DNA from 4 places in the Paenisporosarcina macmurdoensis genome. Region 2 is predicted to be linked to each of the others. Evidence: riboswitches for the same ligand, from Rfam matches in the RefSeq annotation. Region 2 holds a riboswitch; each other region holds the start of a gene.
What was found. A riboswitch is a leader RNA that binds a small molecule or an ion and turns the genes downstream of it on or off. The one in region 2 is predicted to bind S-adenosylmethionine.

Region 1 (4,211 bases), on a different contig from region 2:
GCGTTTCGTTTTTGTACAGTTCTGTAATCACATTGTTATCAATGGTATGCACATGAAGAACGCAGCCTGCGTTGGTTTTATTATAAATTTTTGCGTGCAGCAATGTTTCCGCGGAAGGTTTCGACGTTGTGTCCTCTAACTTTTCTCCATTTGAATCGACTAATAGAAAGTCGTGATTCGTAAATTTACGTTTGTCTTTTCCAGAAGCTGTGACTAGAAAGGTAACGGGATCATTCGAGACTTTAATCGATAAATTACCACTTGTTCCAAAAAACCAATCGCGATCGGCTAATTCTTTTTTGATAGCTGCCAGATCGCTCCAACGCGAAAAGTACTTGCTCATGTGTGTACCTCCAATTGCTTTAAAATGTGAATGACATCGTAAAAAGTTTCAAATGACTCAAACGCAATGTCGAGTTCTACGCACTTTTCACTGAGGAAATCGCGTGCAATGACTTGGTCCGCCAGTTTGGCAGCTTGTAGATCGGTAATGGAATCGCCAATGACGATTTTATATGTGTTGTCTTCACTCAGTTTGCGTATGATAGACGGTTTACAGCAGCCACAACCATTTGAACAAAGTTCATCACATGTGTGTGGCCACTCGATGGAAATCATATCACCTGAGAAATCTGCGACATTGCAATAAATATGGTCTTCAGACATGTAATCTTTCAGCAATGGTTTGACGAAGAAATCAATGCCCCCTGATACGATAAAGAGTGGAATCTGTTGCGACTTCGTATACGCAACAAAGTCTTCAAAACCTTCGCGAATTTGTGCCTGGTCGAGGACAAATTGCGTGATTTCATCTTTTTGGTCCGTTGAAAGCAAGTTAAATAGTTGTGTAACACCTTGTTGAATGGATATTTGTTGGCCAAGAATTTGGTCTTTTATCGGCTCCCATTCAGGTGGTGCGAACTTTTTCATGATGGCCATGATATTGTCTTTAGTTGTGATGGTGCCATCAAAATCACAAAAAATAACTGGTTGGCTCATCGGACTTTGTCACCCCACAATTCAAGTGCTTGTTGAAGTTCTTCGTTTGTTTGTGCAGCGTCTGATAATGTTTTCTTTGAAAGTGTGGCATCGACCGCTTGTCTGAATGCCTTCCCACCTGCTGCAGAACCTGCTGGATGCCCGTGCACTCCGCCCCCTGCATTAATTACCGAGTCAATTCCAAAATCTTCGATAAGTTGCGGTACCATTCCCGGATGGATTCCCGCTGACGGTACAGGAAGTGTTGGTTTGACGTAATCCGGTTTCGTTAGTGATTCCACAATCTGTAGCGTTTCGCTTTTTTCAAGAGCCACACTTCCATATGGCGACGGGAATAAGGAGAAATCCGCGCCTGCAAAACGAAGTAATTTGCCTAGTGCGAGTTGGTTTGACAGCCCATACTGTGGAGATGGTGTGAATGCTCCTGAAACAGCCGGATGCGCCATGATTGGAACAGTGATTTCCCTATCTTCAGCTAAACTATGAAGCGTATCGAGTCCATATGCATAGACATTAAACAACAACATGTCTGCTCCGAGCTCTGTTGCACGCTTCGCTTTTTCTCTTAAGTCAAATGTTCGACCTGTTAAATTCACAGCGTAGCGTGTGCGATGTCCCGTTTCCGAGTAGACTTTTTCAAGTACTTCGCGACCTTTCGTAATCCGTTCTTCAAAAGGCGTTAAGTCGTTGTCGAACAAAATCTCATCGTCTTTCACAAAATCCACGCCACCTCTTGCTTGTTGTTCAAGTTGGTTTAGTAAAAAAGATAAATCTTTGCCAAGGATTCCTTTGAAAATACTCATCACAAATGGTCGATCTTGTACACCCGTCCACTTGCGAATGCCTTCAATCCCAAACTTAGGTCCTTTGAAGTGAGTAGCTAGCTCCGCACTAAACTCCAAATTAAGTAATTTGATCTCTCCATCAAGCGATAGTTTGCCAAAAGTCGTCGTTAAAATGGCAGGTAAATCGGGACTAAAATTTGCAGCAGGATAGGCAATTTGAATAATTCCTTTCGTGCGCTCCTCACCTAATGCTTGGACAGATACGACGCGCCCTTTATGTTTCTTTAATTGTTGTTGTTCGAGTTGAGGCAAGTCCGTCCAAGAACCAACTGTCAGCCCAAGTGCGATGCCTTCCGCTTTTTTCTCTAAATTTCTTACGTTATGAACTAAATAACTCGCGATTACTTCACTCAATGTCGTCACCTCTTTAATCCACATAAAAAAACCTCTTCACAAAAAAGAAGAGGTTAGTAAAAACTAACATCCTCTTATCTGTCAGCTACTGCTGCAAGAATTAGCACCGTGCCTACTCGCGTAAGTCGGTTGCCGGGTTTCATAGGGCTAGTTCCCTCCACCTGCTCTTGATAAGAAAAATGTAGATATGTATTTTTAAAAATATAAATCGAATTATTGCATCTATTCCCATTAATGTCAACCCTATTATTATAAAAATCTGAATTGAAGAAATTGACTGATAGTTACAAAGAGGAGTAGGATGAACTTGAATATAAATACAAATCCTGGAGGTTTTCTAGTTGAGATTACAAGATAAAGTAGCGATTGTCACTGGTGGCGCAAGTGGGATTGGCGAATTTACTGTGCGTGAAATGCTCAAGCAAGGCGCGAAAGTAGTCATCGCAGATTTTGATGATGCGGGTGGTCAAAAACTTGCGGACGAACTAGGTGAAGGCGTTTCATTCATCCATGTTGACGTTTCAAATGAGGAACAAGTTGAAGCAATGGTTAAGCACTCCGTGGATACGTTTGGCAAAGTGGATATTTTATTTAGCAACGCAGGTATCGGGTCAACTGGTTCTACTCATGAGTTGTCATTGGAAGACTGGAATAAAACGATTTCCGTTAACTTATCTGGCGTATTTTTATGTGCGAAATACGCATTAATAGAAATGGTCAAACAAGGTAGCGGGAGCATCGTCAACTGCGCATCCATCTTAGGTCATGTTGGCCAAGCAGCTACCGCTTCTTACACAGCAGCAAAAGGTGGCGTCGTAAACATGACACGCGCCCTTGCTGTGGAATATGCTTCTCAAGGTATTCGTGTAAACGCCGTGTGTCCTGGTTACATCAACACGCCATTGCTGGATCAATTAGATGATGCGACAAGGAAACACTTGGTATCACTACACCCACTTGGCCGCCTAGGTGAATCACAAGAAGTGGCAAACGCCGTTGTTTTCCTTGCCTCAGATGAAGCGAGTTTTGTCACAGGGGCGAACTTATTGGTAGATGGTGGGTATACTGCTCAGTAACCTTCTGTTGTTAAGTTGAAAAGATGATTCCTTTATAAAAAGAGACCTGGCTCGCCGAAAAAGCGAAGCAGGTCTCTTGTTTTAATTAGGAGAAAATTGGATAGTTGCGACAATAACGTGAAAAGTTACGACAATAATTCAAGAAGTTACGATGATAACGGTAAAAGTTGCGACGATAACTAATAAAGTTGCGACAATAGAAGCAAATCTGAGGTTACAGCTAAACTATAAGCCAGAATAAGATGATAATCCCGATCATCATTAGCCCCATAAGAAACGAGACTGTACGAAACGCTGGAATATAATGACTTTGAGAAAAAAACTTTTTACAAAGCCATAAAACAAATACAAAAAATATGTCGATAAACTCTATTGATCCAACGACACCGAAATCTTCAATCTCTCCATCTTCATCGTCTTTGTATGTTTTAAATGCGGAATAAAAGCAAGAAATGCCAACAAGTCCGAATAAAACAGTTGCGATAATGGAGATCCAAATCGACACATAACTTCCCCCTTAAGATCACGCATTACGTGTTCAATTCCTGCATCATACCATTACGAAATAAACTTCAATCCAACCGCTGCACTTAACACCATGGCAATAAACAACACGCGCAACCACGTTTTAGGCTCCCCGTATAATATCATGCCTAAAATCGCACCGCCAGAGGCACCAATACCTGTCCATACCGCATAAGCCGTTCCCATTGGAAGACTTTCCATCGCTAACGCAAGGAACAAGAAACTAGCGCCAAAGCTGACGAACAATCCTGTGATCGATTTCCAGTTGCGATTTTTATGCACTTGGTTGATCATCACTACTCCAGTCATTTCAAATAGTCCTGCAATGATTAAAAATAGCCAAGCCATTAGGATGCCACCTCTTCCTGTTCTTTCGTCACTAACTTGAGTCCGACAACGCCCAGTAACAACA
Region 2 (4,211 bases):
TAAAAATAAAGGTCCAAAACCATGAGTTTCAACCCAATGTATTAACTTTTGAACACGTTCATGTTTGGTCATGACTCCAAGAAAGCGTGCACGTCCATATTTTCGAATGATTAAAAACACAATATAAGAACCAATAGTTGTTCCTGCCCAAGATATTAAAAAACCTATCCATAAACCATATGCGCTAGCATTGGCAAAAACGAATGCAAATAGGGGTAAAAATGGTAAAAAAGATTCTAAAAATGGCAATAAGAATCCGATTAGAGGTCCAAGTGATTTGTAATCTCTAGTTAGTTCTAATAAATTTTCTGCGGTTAGCCAATCAAACATGTTCCTCATCCTCAAAAATAGTATAGGTATTGCCAGTTTTCCCGAGACAAGCTCGCATCAAACATATTGATAGGTAATGATCAGGTGTATAACAGACATTGTGTCACGCGTGTTCACATAACAGTGGGTTTGGTTACCTGAAAAAACCAAGGTGTCACCTGTATCTAATTTAATTTCTTCAGCTTCCAATATGATTTGTATCTCCCCTTGGATAACTGTTAACGATTCCTCGACTCCATCCATATGAGCAACACTTTCATACGAACAGTGTGGATCTAACTCGATCCTGTAAAATTCCCATCCACGTTCCGGGCTATACGGAATGACGGAAAATACGCGATAGCGGCCTTCATCTTCTGTTAAGAATGGAATTTCTGAAGATGAGATTTTCTTTAAAGTAGATTTTGGTGCTTGTAAAAGAGAAGAGAAACTAACTTTCAGCCCATCTGCAATTTTCCAAATAGTTGATACGGTTGGATTAGACTCCCCTTTTTCCATTTGGGCAAGTTGCGCTTTACTGACATCGGTCAGTTTCGCAATATCATCTAAACTCATACCACGTTGATGTCTAATCTTTTTTAGTTGAACACCTAAATTACGTCTCATCTGTTCCATAATTTCACCTCTCATTGTTTATTTTAACATACAGATGTATAATCTATTAAACATTCAGCGAGAGGAGCATATGACATATGACATTTATGAATGGCATTCGAGCCGGTTTAAGCATAGCTATCGGTTACTTTCCAATTGCTTTAACTTTTGGCTTACTCGCTAAAACAAGCGGCTTATCTATGTGGGAAGCAACGGCCATGAGTATGTTTGTTTTTGCAGGTGCTGCTCAATACATATCTTTAACCTTAATTACAACGGGCGTTGATCCCATATTAATTGTTTTAAATACGTTTGTCGTTAACATTCGTCACTTTCTAATGACGGCTTCATTGAATGAAAAGATGCAGCCGGATGCACGTTGGAAAAAAGCCATTTATGCATTTGGCGTTACCGATGAATCATTTTCCGTATTAGCAACACAAAAACAAGAAACAATCAGGACCTCCTTTGCTGCAGGTGTCATATTGATCTCCTATGGCAGTTGGGTGGTCTTTACTGCTCTCGGCCATGTCATAGGCGCAAATTTACCCGCGTTCCTCCAAGCAGCCATGTCTATAGCATTATATGCAATGTTTGTAGGCTTGCTCGTTCCTTCAATGAAAGGCAATCGAAAAGTAGCATTGCTTGCCTTGTTCGGGGCAGTTATTCACAGTGCCTTGTATTGGAGCGGCTTATTATCAACTGGTTGGGCCATATTAGTCGCCACTTTAGGTTCGGCGATTTTGGTTGAAATTCTATATACCCGGAAAGGACGTGTCGCTTAATGGAGAAGTGGTATTGGTGGATGATTCTTGGAATGGCGATTGTGACCTATATTCCGCGAGTTGTTCCGTTAACCTTTTTAGAAGGACGTGAATTACCGCCGCTCGTTAGTGGTGTCTTAAGAAATATTCCCTTTGCTGTATTAGGTGCATTGATATTTCCTGCCATTCTTTTTGTTCAAGAAGGCCATTTATTATTTGGCTTGATAGGTGCCATCGCAGCATTCGCGTTAGCGTTTGCTGGAGCAAATGTGATACTCGTTGTTATGGGTTCAATTGCCGTATTGGCTTTTTATAGCTTGATAAGTTGATATTGTTGTTCCTTATACACTTCGCCATTCATGAATTAATTTTAATCTATTTGGATCTAAAACTTACATATTATATAATTGTCTGAATAGTTTTACTTTTTAATAAAGGTTGACGATTTATTTCGAAAGGCGTAAAGTCAAAATCAATTCTTGCAACAATTTTATAGCAACACATCACTTTCTTATCTAGAGAGACCGAGGGACAGGCCCTTTGACGTCTCGGCAGCGGGTTCAACATAATTGTTGAACACTGTGCCAACTCCTGCAAGCGAACGCATGTAATCGCTTGGAAGATGAGAACGAGATGGTTTTCCGTAAATTCGGAGAGCCTTCTTTTTCTTGAGTATAAGAAAAAGAAAGCTCTCTTTTTTTCGTTCAGAGATAGAAAGTTGATGCGCTAAAATTGCTTGCGGAATCAATTATTTCTCACTACATGGGGTTCCCCACTTCCTGAATGACAATAATTGACCATTCTTCAATAAGGAGGTTTCCCAGTTCACAGGAATTTATTTCAACACACAGATTCATAAGTAATCCAAGACTTTTTTAATAAGGACCTGTAAAAAAATGATGTTGAAATTGGAGAACAACTGGAAGAGTATAATTGCGCCTAGTAAGTAAACATAATTCAACAGAGTCAATAATAAAAAATTGGAGGAACATAATATGACATTGGTAATTGATTCGAAATCTCGCATTTATGAAAGTATTGATAGCCACGCTGAGCGATTAATCTCATTGGCAAAAGAAATCCATGCGAAACCTGAAATTGGTAATGAAGAAGTCTTTGCTAGCTATTCTTTAAGCGAGTATTTGCGCGAATTTGGTTTTGAAGTGACTCTTAGTGTGGCTGGTCATGACACTGCCTTTTATGCTGTTAAAGATTCTGGTGTGGAAGGCCCTACTATTGCTTTCTTAGCAGAATATGATGCACTTCCAGGCTTAGGTCATGCTTGTGGCCATAATATAATTGGCACAACAAGTGTTGCTGCAGGTATAGCCCTATCAGAAGTATTGTTTGAGACTGGCGGAAAAGTTATTGTACTTGGAACTCCTGCAGAAGAAGGCGGTCCTAACGGTAGTGCAAAAGGAAGCTTTGTTCGACATGGTTTATTAGAAAATGTGGATGTTGCTTTAATGATTCATCCATCAGGACGTACAAGTTTGACTAGCCCCACCCTTGCTGTGGATCCACTTGATTTTCATTTTTATGGCACAGCAGCACATGCTTCTGGTTCTCCTGAAAAAGGCATAAACGCATTGGATTCGGTCATTCAATTATTCAATGGCATCAATGCCCTCCGTCAACACGTCACTAGTGATGTACGCATTCACGGTATCATCACACATGGTGGCGATGCACCGAACATTGTGCCTGACTATGCATCCGCTCGCTTTTACATTCGTGCAGACACATGGGCTAAAACAGAAGCTGTAAGTACACGTATTCGTGCGATTGCAGAAGGTGCTGCTTTATCAACTGGTGCAACCGTTAAAGTTGAACGATTCCAAAATGAAGTTCAGGACTTCGTCTTAAACAATGTACTAGACAGTGTTTTACATGAAGAATTGGAATCACATGGTGAAGTAGTATTCTCAAAAAGAAGCCGAGGGTTAGGCTCAACCGATGCAGGAAACATCAGTTATGTCGTACCGACAGCACATCCTTATATTAAAATTGGACCTGACGAATTGATTGCTCATACAAATGAATTTCGTGAAGCCGCAAACTCTGATGTTGGTTACAAGGCTCTAGTTACTGGAGCAAAAACACTTGCCGGAGCAGGTTATCGCTTATTGAGTGAACCAGCATTACTTCATCAAGTACGAAAAGCACATGAAGTAGCACTTAAAGCGAAGGATGAAAAATAGATGTTTAAATCATTCGAGTGGCTCATTCGCCGCTCGTTTTTTTGTTGCCGCTCCATTCTTTTCATCAAAAAAAGTGAATGGCCATTTAGCCACCCACCGTTAAGAGAACTTTGGAAAATTGATGTAAAGACCCATAACGCCGACTTTTCCCTTAGAGAATCTCATTCTAGCTCGACACTTGAGTTGGAATGATGAAAGTCTGACTTGTTAAGGACATCCACTGAAGCTGGATGTCCCCATTTTTGTTGAAACGCTCGTAGTCGACACAGAACCGCTGATAGTCGACAAAGATTCGCCGATACCCACGTCTTTTGCGCTGATA
Region 3 (4,211 bases), 120 kb from region 2:
TGCTGCGACTGCTTCAATTTTTAAGTTTTTCGGGTTATCTTTAATTTTGTCGATGGCACCAATACCTTCAAAGTCGTCTGTTAACGTGATTAATCCAGCTTCTTGAAGGAGAAGTAGGGCACGGCCGAAATTTGTTCCTTCGTTTGGTAGAGCTATGGTTGCGCCATCTGGCAAGTCTTCAAGTGTTTTGTGTTTTTTCGAATAGATACCCATTGGTGCGATAACAGTTGAGGCAATTGCTTCAAGGTCTAATTTTTGATCTGCTTTAAATTCGTCAAAGTACGAGATAGTTTGAAATGCGTTGGCATCAATTTCGCCTTCTGCTAATGCGATGTTTGGTTGGATGTAATCGTTAAATTTGACGAGTTCAATTTCAAGTCCTTTTTCTTTTGCGATTTCCACGATGTAATCCCACGTGCGTGTGTCTCCGCCGCTTACGCCAACTTTTACTTTGTCTGAGCCTTCTGCGCTACCTTCTTCATTGCCACAAGCTGCTAATAAACTTAATGTTAAAACGATCAAAACCAATACAAATTTCTTCATTTTCCCTACCTCCAGTTATCTTCTTCTTATTTGTTTTGAAACCAGGTTTCCAGTTGATTGTAATAATTGAACGATAATGACGAGTGCTGCCACGGTGACGATCATGGTCATCGTATCGAATCGTTGATAGCCATAAGTGATGGCTAAGTCACCGACTCCTCCAGCTCCAACTGCACCGGCCATAGCAGATGCACCAACTAAGCCAATCGTTGCCGTGGTGAAGGTGAGAATAAGAGAACTTAAGCCCTCTGGAATTAAGAATTTAAAGATAATTTGTGGAACAGTAGCGCCCATGGACTGAGCAGCTTCAATAATTCCTTTGTCGACTTCAAGTAAAGAGTTCTCGACAAGTCTCGCTATATAAGGAGCTGCGTAAAAGACAAGAGGGACGATTGCTGCAGTGGTCCCAATGGCAGAGCCGACAATCAATCTTGTCAATGGAATAATGGCAACAAGTAGAATAATGAACGGTACCGAGCGCAAGATGTTGATGACCGGATTTAAAATGTTGAAAATCCACTTGCTGTCCAAGATATGACCTTTTCGAGTAATGACAAGCAAAATACCGAGTGGCAGACCGATAAGTGCTGAAAATAATAGGGATATGGCGACCATATAAAGTGTGTCACCGAAGCCTGTGAGTAATTGTTCTGCTGTTATTTCCATGCCCCAAAGTGTATTACTCATTATTTAAATCCACCTCCTGAACGATAAACCCATCGTCTTTTATGTAAGTTAAGGCTTTGTGAATCTCCAGTGGTTCACCAGTTACTTCGATAATCAAGTTACCAAAAGGCGTTTCTTGAATTTCAGAAATATTAGCAGAGAGTACGCTTAAGTGAACATCGTATTTCTTAGCGATGGTTGACAGCAAAGGCTGACTTGATGTGTTGCCCACAAAATTAATTTTCCAAATGATTGGATGCTTATTTGAGACCGCAGCATTTTTAAGGACGCTTTGTGGAATTTCATCATGAATGACTGTCCGCACAAAGTTTTTAGCGATTTCGGTTTTGGGTGCTGCAAAAACTTCAAATACGGAACCTTGCTCAACGACGAGACCGCCTTCCATCACAGCGACTTTATTGCAGATTTCACGAATGACGGACATTTCATGTGTAATGAGTAGGATGGTGATATTGTATTGTTGGTTAATTTTTTTAAGCAGCTGCAATACGGCGCTTGTTGTTTGTGGATCGAGTGCTGACGTTGCTTCATCACATAATAGGATGGATGGGTTAGTTGCAAGTGCACGGGCAATGCCGATTCGCTGTTTTTGACCTCCAGATAATTGTTCTGGATAGTTTTTTTCTTTGTCAGATAAGCCAACAAATTCAAGCAGTTCTTCAACACGTTCTTTAATGATTGTTTTTGGTGTTCCTAATAATACAAGCGGGATGGCTACATTGTCGAAAACGGTTTTGGAATTAAGTAAGTTGAAATGTTGAAAGATCATGCCGATTTTTTTCTTTTCTGCTCTCAGTTGTTTTGGTTTCAAATCAGTTAATGGTTGGCCATCAACGAGCACTTGCCCAGTTGTTGGTCGCTCGAGTAAATTGACGAGGCGAATGAGTGTGCTTTTGCCGGCGCCACTGTAACCTACAACTCCAAAAATGTCTCCTTTCTCTACAGTTAGGTCGATACCTTTTAATGCTTCAACTGTTTGTTTTTTTGTTTGAAATGATTTTGTTACTTGTTGAAATTCAATCACGTAATGTCGCCCCTTTCTTTGTCATGCTCGTTATCTGAGACAGGAGGTGGACAACAAAAAATGCCCCCTCTGTCGATAGACAGAAGAGGCATACGTATGCAAAAGAAATGCGGACATAAATCCACAGAAAATTAGCTCGAACACTCTTCTCATCTATCGAACAAATAATTGTCCGCTGGAATTAGCACAGTATTTTTACAAAAAGTAAAAACCCGCTGCTGAGGTATCATAGGGCCAGGCCCTCCACATCTCTTGATAAGAATTAACGCATATTTAATTATGTTGTTCACTATATATCTAATAAAAGAGCCTGTCAACTAGTCGTTTAATAGTCGGAATAGACAGAAAAATTAGTGGTATTTTTAGTGAGATAAAGAATTGTATGCTGAATTAGGGAAGGGTATGTTAAGTTTGAACGATTTTATTTTTGTTAAAAAAACTTGAAGTTAACGTTAGCGTTAATGATAAAATACATAAAAATAGCTGACTGAGGTGTTGGGTTTGAAAAGTATTGCCGATATGGCGCGGGAGTTTGGGCTAACAACACGAACGATTCGGTATTATGAGGAACTTGGTTTGTTGAAGCCGCAGAGGACGGATAGCAATATTCGAGTGTTTGGACCAAGGGATTGTGCGAAATTGAAGCTTATTGTTCGAGGAAAGCAGTATGGTTTTAATTTGGAGGAAATTAAAGAAATGGTGTTGTTGTTTGATCAGGATCGCAGTGGTTTAAGGCAATTGGAACGGACGATTGAGTATGGCAATAATCGTGTGGCACAAGTTGATTTAAAGATTCGTGAATTGCAGGAGATGAAGTCGGAAATGGAATTGTTGCTACATCAGTTTACGGAGAAGTTAACCAACTTAAAGGGGAATATGCAATGAAAGTGCTTGGTACCTTTAAATCTTTTGAGAGAGTGGGAGAGTAAATGACGCGTCGCAATTTTTATTCTAATGATGAAACTTTGCAAACGATTTTGAGACATGGGCTAGAGCCGGAGATGTTCCCTTATGCGCAAAAGGCCTTACTTGAGTTTGGAGAACAAGTCGCCAATGAAATTGATGAGCGTGCGAGGCATACAGACCGTGAAGGCGAACCGAGGTTAGTGAAATTCGATCGCTACGGTGAAGATGTTTCTGAAGTATGGGTCAATGAAGGGTATAAGAAAACTGTGAATGAAACATATGAGACAGGCATTGTAGGGTATGTGCACAAGGAGATTCCTGAACTCGGAAGCAAGGGAAACTATATGTATAGTTTTGCACAAGGTTATGTATTGTCACAAGCGGAAGCGGGCTTTTACTGTCCAGTAACGTTAACGATGGCAACTGCATTTTTACTGGAACAGTATGCAAATGACGAACTGAAAGCGCAATTCTTGCCACATGTGTGTGCAACTGGTGATGTTGAATTATTTGAAGGTGCTACATTTTTGACGGAGCGACAAGGTGGATCGGATGTAGGGGCAAATGTTGTGAGGGCTGTTGCAGATGGCGGTCATTTTAGACTATTCGGTGAAAAATATTTTGCTTCGAATGCTGGAATGGCTGGTGTTGCTATGGTCCTTGCCAGAATTGAAGGTGCCCAGGAAGGTTCAAGAGGATTGACACTTTTTGCGGTGCCTTTGCGACGTGAAGATGGTACGTTAAACGGAATTTCAATTCGCAGATTGAAGGATAAGTTAGGTGTTCGAGCTGTCCCTAGTGGAGAAGTAGAGTTTGACGGGGCACTTGCGTATGTAGTTGGAGACAAAGCTAATGGTTTGAAATATATGATGGAAGCCTTAAATTTATCCCGCATTTGTAATGCTGTTGCGTCTCTTGGGATTATGAGACGCGCTTTAAATGAAGCCACCGATTATGCACAACGGCGAGATGCGTTTGGGCAAAAACTAGTGGCCTTTCCAATGGTTCAGGACACATTAGGGAAGTTGACAGCCAAAATGGAAGTTGAGCT
Region 4 (4,211 bases), on a different contig from region 2:
GTCAGCTGTTCTTCGTACAGAAAAAGCAATCCAACGTGTTGGTGTTGAAAAAGCAAACCAAAAACTTTTATATACACAAATCTTCTGTCAAGAAGCATTTGCAAGTATAGAAAAAGATGCGAAAGAAACATTGATTGCTGCGGTTGAAGGTGACAACTTACGTATGATGCTTTCTGCACTTCGTAAATTAACACGTTCAACGCCTTACAACGTGATTGCTAAAAAACGTGAAGCGTCTGTAAAAATAATCGATGCTGAAAAATATATCGTTTAATTAGGAAATCCGAACGCTTCTCAAGAGGCGTTTGGATTTTTTTTTGATAAAATAGATTTAACTGAGGAGGATGAAGAAGAATGGCAATAACGTATTATGGATATCCTAAATGTGGTACATGTAGAAAAGCAAAAGCATGGTTAGATGCTGAAGGGTTATCGTATCATGATGTACATATCGTAGAAACACCGCCTACAATCGAAGAATTGAAAAAAATTGTAGAGACAAGTGGTCTGCCCCTTAAGAAATTTTACAATACGAGTGGCATGAAATACCGTGAGCTTGGCTTGAAAGATAAACTACCAACCATGTCAGACGATGAGCAATTTAAATTGCTGTCTTCAGACGGAATGTTAATTAAAAGACCCCTTGTTACAGATGGCTTGAAAGTAACGGTCGGCTTTAAAGAATCGGATTTTATTGAGAATTGGAAACGCTAATTAACTGTTCTTGTTTTTAGGGAAAGATTATGTCAAACTGAAGATGATTATATTACATATTTGGAGGGGTATTAATGAGCACACCAAAAGATTTACGCTACTCTGAAGAACACGAATGGGTTAAAGTTGAAGATGGCAAAGCACGCATTGGTATTACTCACTTCGCTCAATCTGAGCTTGGTGATATTGTATTCGTTGAACTTCCTCAAGTAGGAGACGATATTAAAACAAACGAGCCTTTTGGCAGTGTTGAATCTGTTAAAACTGTTTCTGAACTTTATGCACCGATCAGTGGTAAAGTGGTTGAAGTAAACAGTGGCTTAGAAGACAGCCCTGAATTTGTTAATGAATCTCCATACGAAAATGCATGGATGGTCGTTATCGAACCAACGGATGTTACTGAAATTGACTCATTGATGACGGCTGAGCAATACGAAAAAATGACTCAAGAGTAAAATTGTTTGTGAAACGCCGACATTTGTTCGGCGTTTTTTGCATATCTAGCGCATAAATGAGTCTAGTTTGGAGGGATTCCATGCTTTCAGATAAAGTCATAGTTGTTGAAGGTCGTTCAGATAAACAACGAATACTACAACTTCTCGCAGAGCCTATTGAAATTATTTGCACGAACGGAACAGTCAGTGTCTCGCGTTTAGAAGAGTTACTGGTTCCTTACGAGCAAGGGGAAATGTATATATTTGTAGATGCTGATGAATCAGGGGAGAAATTACGTGCGCTCATTAAACGTGAATTTCCTGAAGCGCTTCATTTATATACGGATGTAACATACCGTGAAGTCGCGACAACCCCTATGAAAGTCTTAGCGACCATTTTACTCGGAGCGAATATTGATGTGAAATCGGAATTTATAGCATAAAAGGATGAAGACGATGAAAGAATGGACAACTGCTGAGTGGGAATCTAATTCTCAAAGCGCCAATATTGCAGCCTATTATTTATACGCGCCTATGTGTGGAACTTGCCAAGTAGCATCTAAAATGATGGAAGTGGTAGAAGAACTATTACCAAGTGTGAAAATTGGCCAAGCTAATTTGAATTATGTAGAAAATATAGCAGTAGACCAGCAAATTGAAAGTGTACCTTGTTTATTAATTGCTGAGAATGGTCAAGTCCGCGAAAAAATATACGCGTTCCAATCTGTTCCTTATCTATACGATCGTTTGAGAAAAAATATTTGACGTTCACTTTTGAACGTGTTACATTATCACTCGTAACCAAAAACTTAATATCGTAAACTCTTATAAAGAGAGGCTGAGGGAAGTGCCCTATGAAGCCCGGCAACCGACACAATTTGTGAAATGGTGCCAAATCACTCAAAGTACTTTGCTTTGAAAGATGAGAGAACGGTCTAACGTATATTACTATGCAATTAGTCCCTTCTGCTTTTCTGCGGAAGGGACTTTTTAAATTCAGAGGTGAACTAGAGGAATGATTCAATTACAAAACTTATCAAAAACATTCAAAACAAGTAATGGTCAACTTATTGCAGTAGATGACGTTACATTGACAGTTGAACAAGGCGAGATTTTCGGCATTATTGGCTATAGTGGTGCTGGTAAAAGCACATTAATCCGATTGTTAAACGGACTAGAAAAACCAACTTCCGGAAGTGTCACAGTTAACGGTCAAGAAATATCATCAAGCTCGGGCCAAGCGCTTCGAAGTGCTAGACAAAAAGTTAGCATGATTTTTCAACACTTTAACTTACTGTGGTCTCGAACAGTTGAAGACAATATTTCATTCCCGCTTGAAATTGCAGGAATAAGCAAAACGAAACGCAAGGAACGAGTAAAAGAGTTAATCGAACTAGTTGGATTAACTGGGAAAGAGAAAGCGTATCCCTCTCAATTATCAGGTGGGCAAAAACAACGTGTTGGAATTGCGCGTGCGCTTGCAAATAACCCCGAAGTATTACTTTGTGACGAAGCTACATCAGCGCTCGACCCAGAAACAACGGATCAAATACTAGAGTTGCTCGTGGATATTAACAAACGCTTAGGGTTAACGATTGCACTCATAACACATGAAATGCATGTTATTCGTAAAATCTGTCATCGCGTTGCTGTTATGGAAGCGGGGAAAGTAGTTGAGATGGGTTCAGTACTCGAAATCTTCCAAACACCTCAACAGGACATTACAAAACGCTTTGTAGAACAAGTTAATGGTCCAGAAGAAGCTAGTCAAACAATCGCTCATCTTATTGAGCAATATCCTTCAGGCAAGCTCGTGAAACTCGTGTTTGTTGGGGATCGAACAGAACAACCTATCCTTTCGAGGTTAATTAAAAAATACCAAGTTGAAGTGAATATCGTGCAAGGAAATATTACCCAAACTCAAAATGGCGCATACGGAACATTGTATCTGCAAATTGATGGAGCTACCTTAGCGATTGATGAAGCAATAGATTATTTACACGGACAAGATGTTCATACGGAGGTGATCTCACATGATTGAAAACCTTCTACCTAATGTTGATTGGGAAAAAATGTGGGAAGCTTCACTGGAAACACTATATATGTCTGCAATGGCCACTGGTTTCACATTTGTCATTGGACTTGCACTAGGTATTTTGCTATTCCTGACTAGCCCACATCAATTATGGGCAAATAAAATAGTGTATTGGTTAACTGGTGCATTTGTTAACATCTTCAGATCCATCCCGTTTATCATCTTAATCATTTTGTTAATCCCGTTTACTAAGTTTTTACTTGATACCATTCGTGGTGCAAATGCAGCATTACCAGCACTTATCATTGGTGCTGCACCTTTTTATGCACGTATGGTGTTAATTGCTTTACGTGAAATTGATAAAGGGGTAATCGAAGCAGCTCGCTCAATGGGTGCTAAGACGTCCACAATTATTTGGAAAGTTTTATTACCTGAGTCACTTCCAGCATTACTTTCAGGACTTACAGTTACAGCCGTTGCCCTTGTTGGCTATACAGCAATGGCAGGTATTATTGGAGCAGGCGGATTAGGAAACTTGGCATTCTTAGATGGATTCCAACGTAGTCGTGAAGATGTCACGATCGTATCGACAATTCTGATCTTAATTATTGTCTTTATGATCCAATGGATCGGCGATACATTCACATCAAAAGCAGATAAACGATAATTGGTGCCTTCGAGTCCTACTCGATCACATATATCAGGAAAAGGGAGAGACAATCATGAAGAAATTTGTAGCAGGAATATTATTATCAGTAAGTGCAATCACACTAGCAGCATGTGGTGGAGATAGCGAATCTTCTGGAGACAGCAAGGAATTAGTAGTGGGAGCTTCAAACACTCCACACGCTGAAATCCTAGAAAAAGTGAAACCATTGCTTGAAGAACAAGGGATTAACCTTGAAATCGAAACTTATCAAGACTATATTTTACCGAATAAAGATTTAGAATCTGGTGATTTGGATGCGAACTACTTTCAACATATTCCTTATTTAGAATCACAAATCGCAGATAATGGCTATGATTTT

Region 1: another riboswitch for S-adenosylmethionine. It lies ahead of ACFPYN_RS05215 (2,3-diketo-5-methylthiopentyl-1-phosphate enolase); the one in region 2 lies ahead of ACFPYN_RS01100 (M20 family metallopeptidase).
Region 3: another riboswitch for S-adenosylmethionine. It lies ahead of ACFPYN_RS00600 (methionine ABC transporter ATP-binding protein); the one in region 2 lies ahead of ACFPYN_RS01100 (M20 family metallopeptidase).
Region 4: another riboswitch for S-adenosylmethionine. It lies ahead of ACFPYN_RS08535 (methionine ABC transporter ATP-binding protein); the one in region 2 lies ahead of ACFPYN_RS01100 (M20 family metallopeptidase).

Annotation. Positions count from the first base shown of each region.
Region 1 is NZ_JBHSRI010000004.1:44,697-48,907, reverse strand. It holds gene ACFPYN_RS05225 (methylthioribulose 1-phosphate dehydratase) at 1-343, opposite strand, end outside; gene ACFPYN_RS05220 (2-hydroxy-3-keto-5-methylthiopentenyl-1-phosphate phosphatase) at 340-999, opposite strand; gene ACFPYN_RS05215 (2,3-diketo-5-methylthiopentyl-1-phosphate enolase) at 996-2,198, opposite strand; SAM riboswitch class I at 2,270-2,375, opposite strand; gene ACFPYN_RS05210 (SDR family NAD(P)-dependent oxidoreductase) at 2,540-3,274, shown strand; gene ACFPYN_RS05205 (hypothetical protein) at 3,495-3,779, opposite strand; gene ACFPYN_RS05200 (DMT family transporter) at 3,833-4,147, opposite strand; gene ACFPYN_RS05195 (DMT family transporter) at 4,147-4,211, opposite strand, start outside.
Region 2 is NZ_JBHSRI010000002.1:246,803-251,013, reverse strand. It holds gene ACFPYN_RS01120 (TVP38/TMEM64 family protein) at 1-330, opposite strand, end outside; gene ACFPYN_RS01115 (helix-turn-helix domain-containing protein) at 388-945, opposite strand; gene ACFPYN_RS01110 (AzlC family ABC transporter permease) at 1,023-1,709, shown strand; gene ACFPYN_RS01105 (AzlD domain-containing protein) at 1,709-2,017, shown strand; SAM riboswitch class I at 2,197-2,317, shown strand; gene ACFPYN_RS01100 (M20 family metallopeptidase) at 2,684-3,889, shown strand.
Region 3 is NZ_JBHSRI010000002.1:125,659-129,869, forward strand. It holds gene ACFPYN_RS00590 (MetQ/NlpA family ABC transporter substrate-binding protein) at 1-543, opposite strand, end outside; gene ACFPYN_RS00595 (methionine ABC transporter permease) at 559-1,209, opposite strand; gene ACFPYN_RS00600 (methionine ABC transporter ATP-binding protein) at 1,223-2,254, opposite strand; SAM riboswitch class I at 2,401-2,516, opposite strand; gene ACFPYN_RS00605 (MerR family transcriptional regulator) at 2,756-3,139, shown strand; gene ACFPYN_RS00610 (acyl-CoA dehydrogenase family protein) at 3,184-4,211, shown strand, end outside.
Region 4 is NZ_JBHSRI010000009.1:184,108-188,318, forward strand. It holds gene ACFPYN_RS08510 (acyl-CoA dehydrogenase family protein) at 1-274, shown strand, start outside; gene ACFPYN_RS08515 (arsenate reductase family protein) at 355-714, shown strand; gene gcvH (glycine cleavage system protein GcvH) at 789-1,169, shown strand; gene ACFPYN_RS08525 (toprim domain-containing protein) at 1,250-1,591, shown strand; gene ACFPYN_RS08530 (thioredoxin family protein) at 1,605-1,913, shown strand; SAM riboswitch class I at 1,971-2,077, shown strand; gene ACFPYN_RS08535 (methionine ABC transporter ATP-binding protein) at 2,164-3,189, shown strand; gene ACFPYN_RS08540 (methionine ABC transporter permease) at 3,182-3,850, shown strand; gene ACFPYN_RS08545 (MetQ/NlpA family ABC transporter substrate-binding protein) at 3,906-4,211, shown strand, end outside.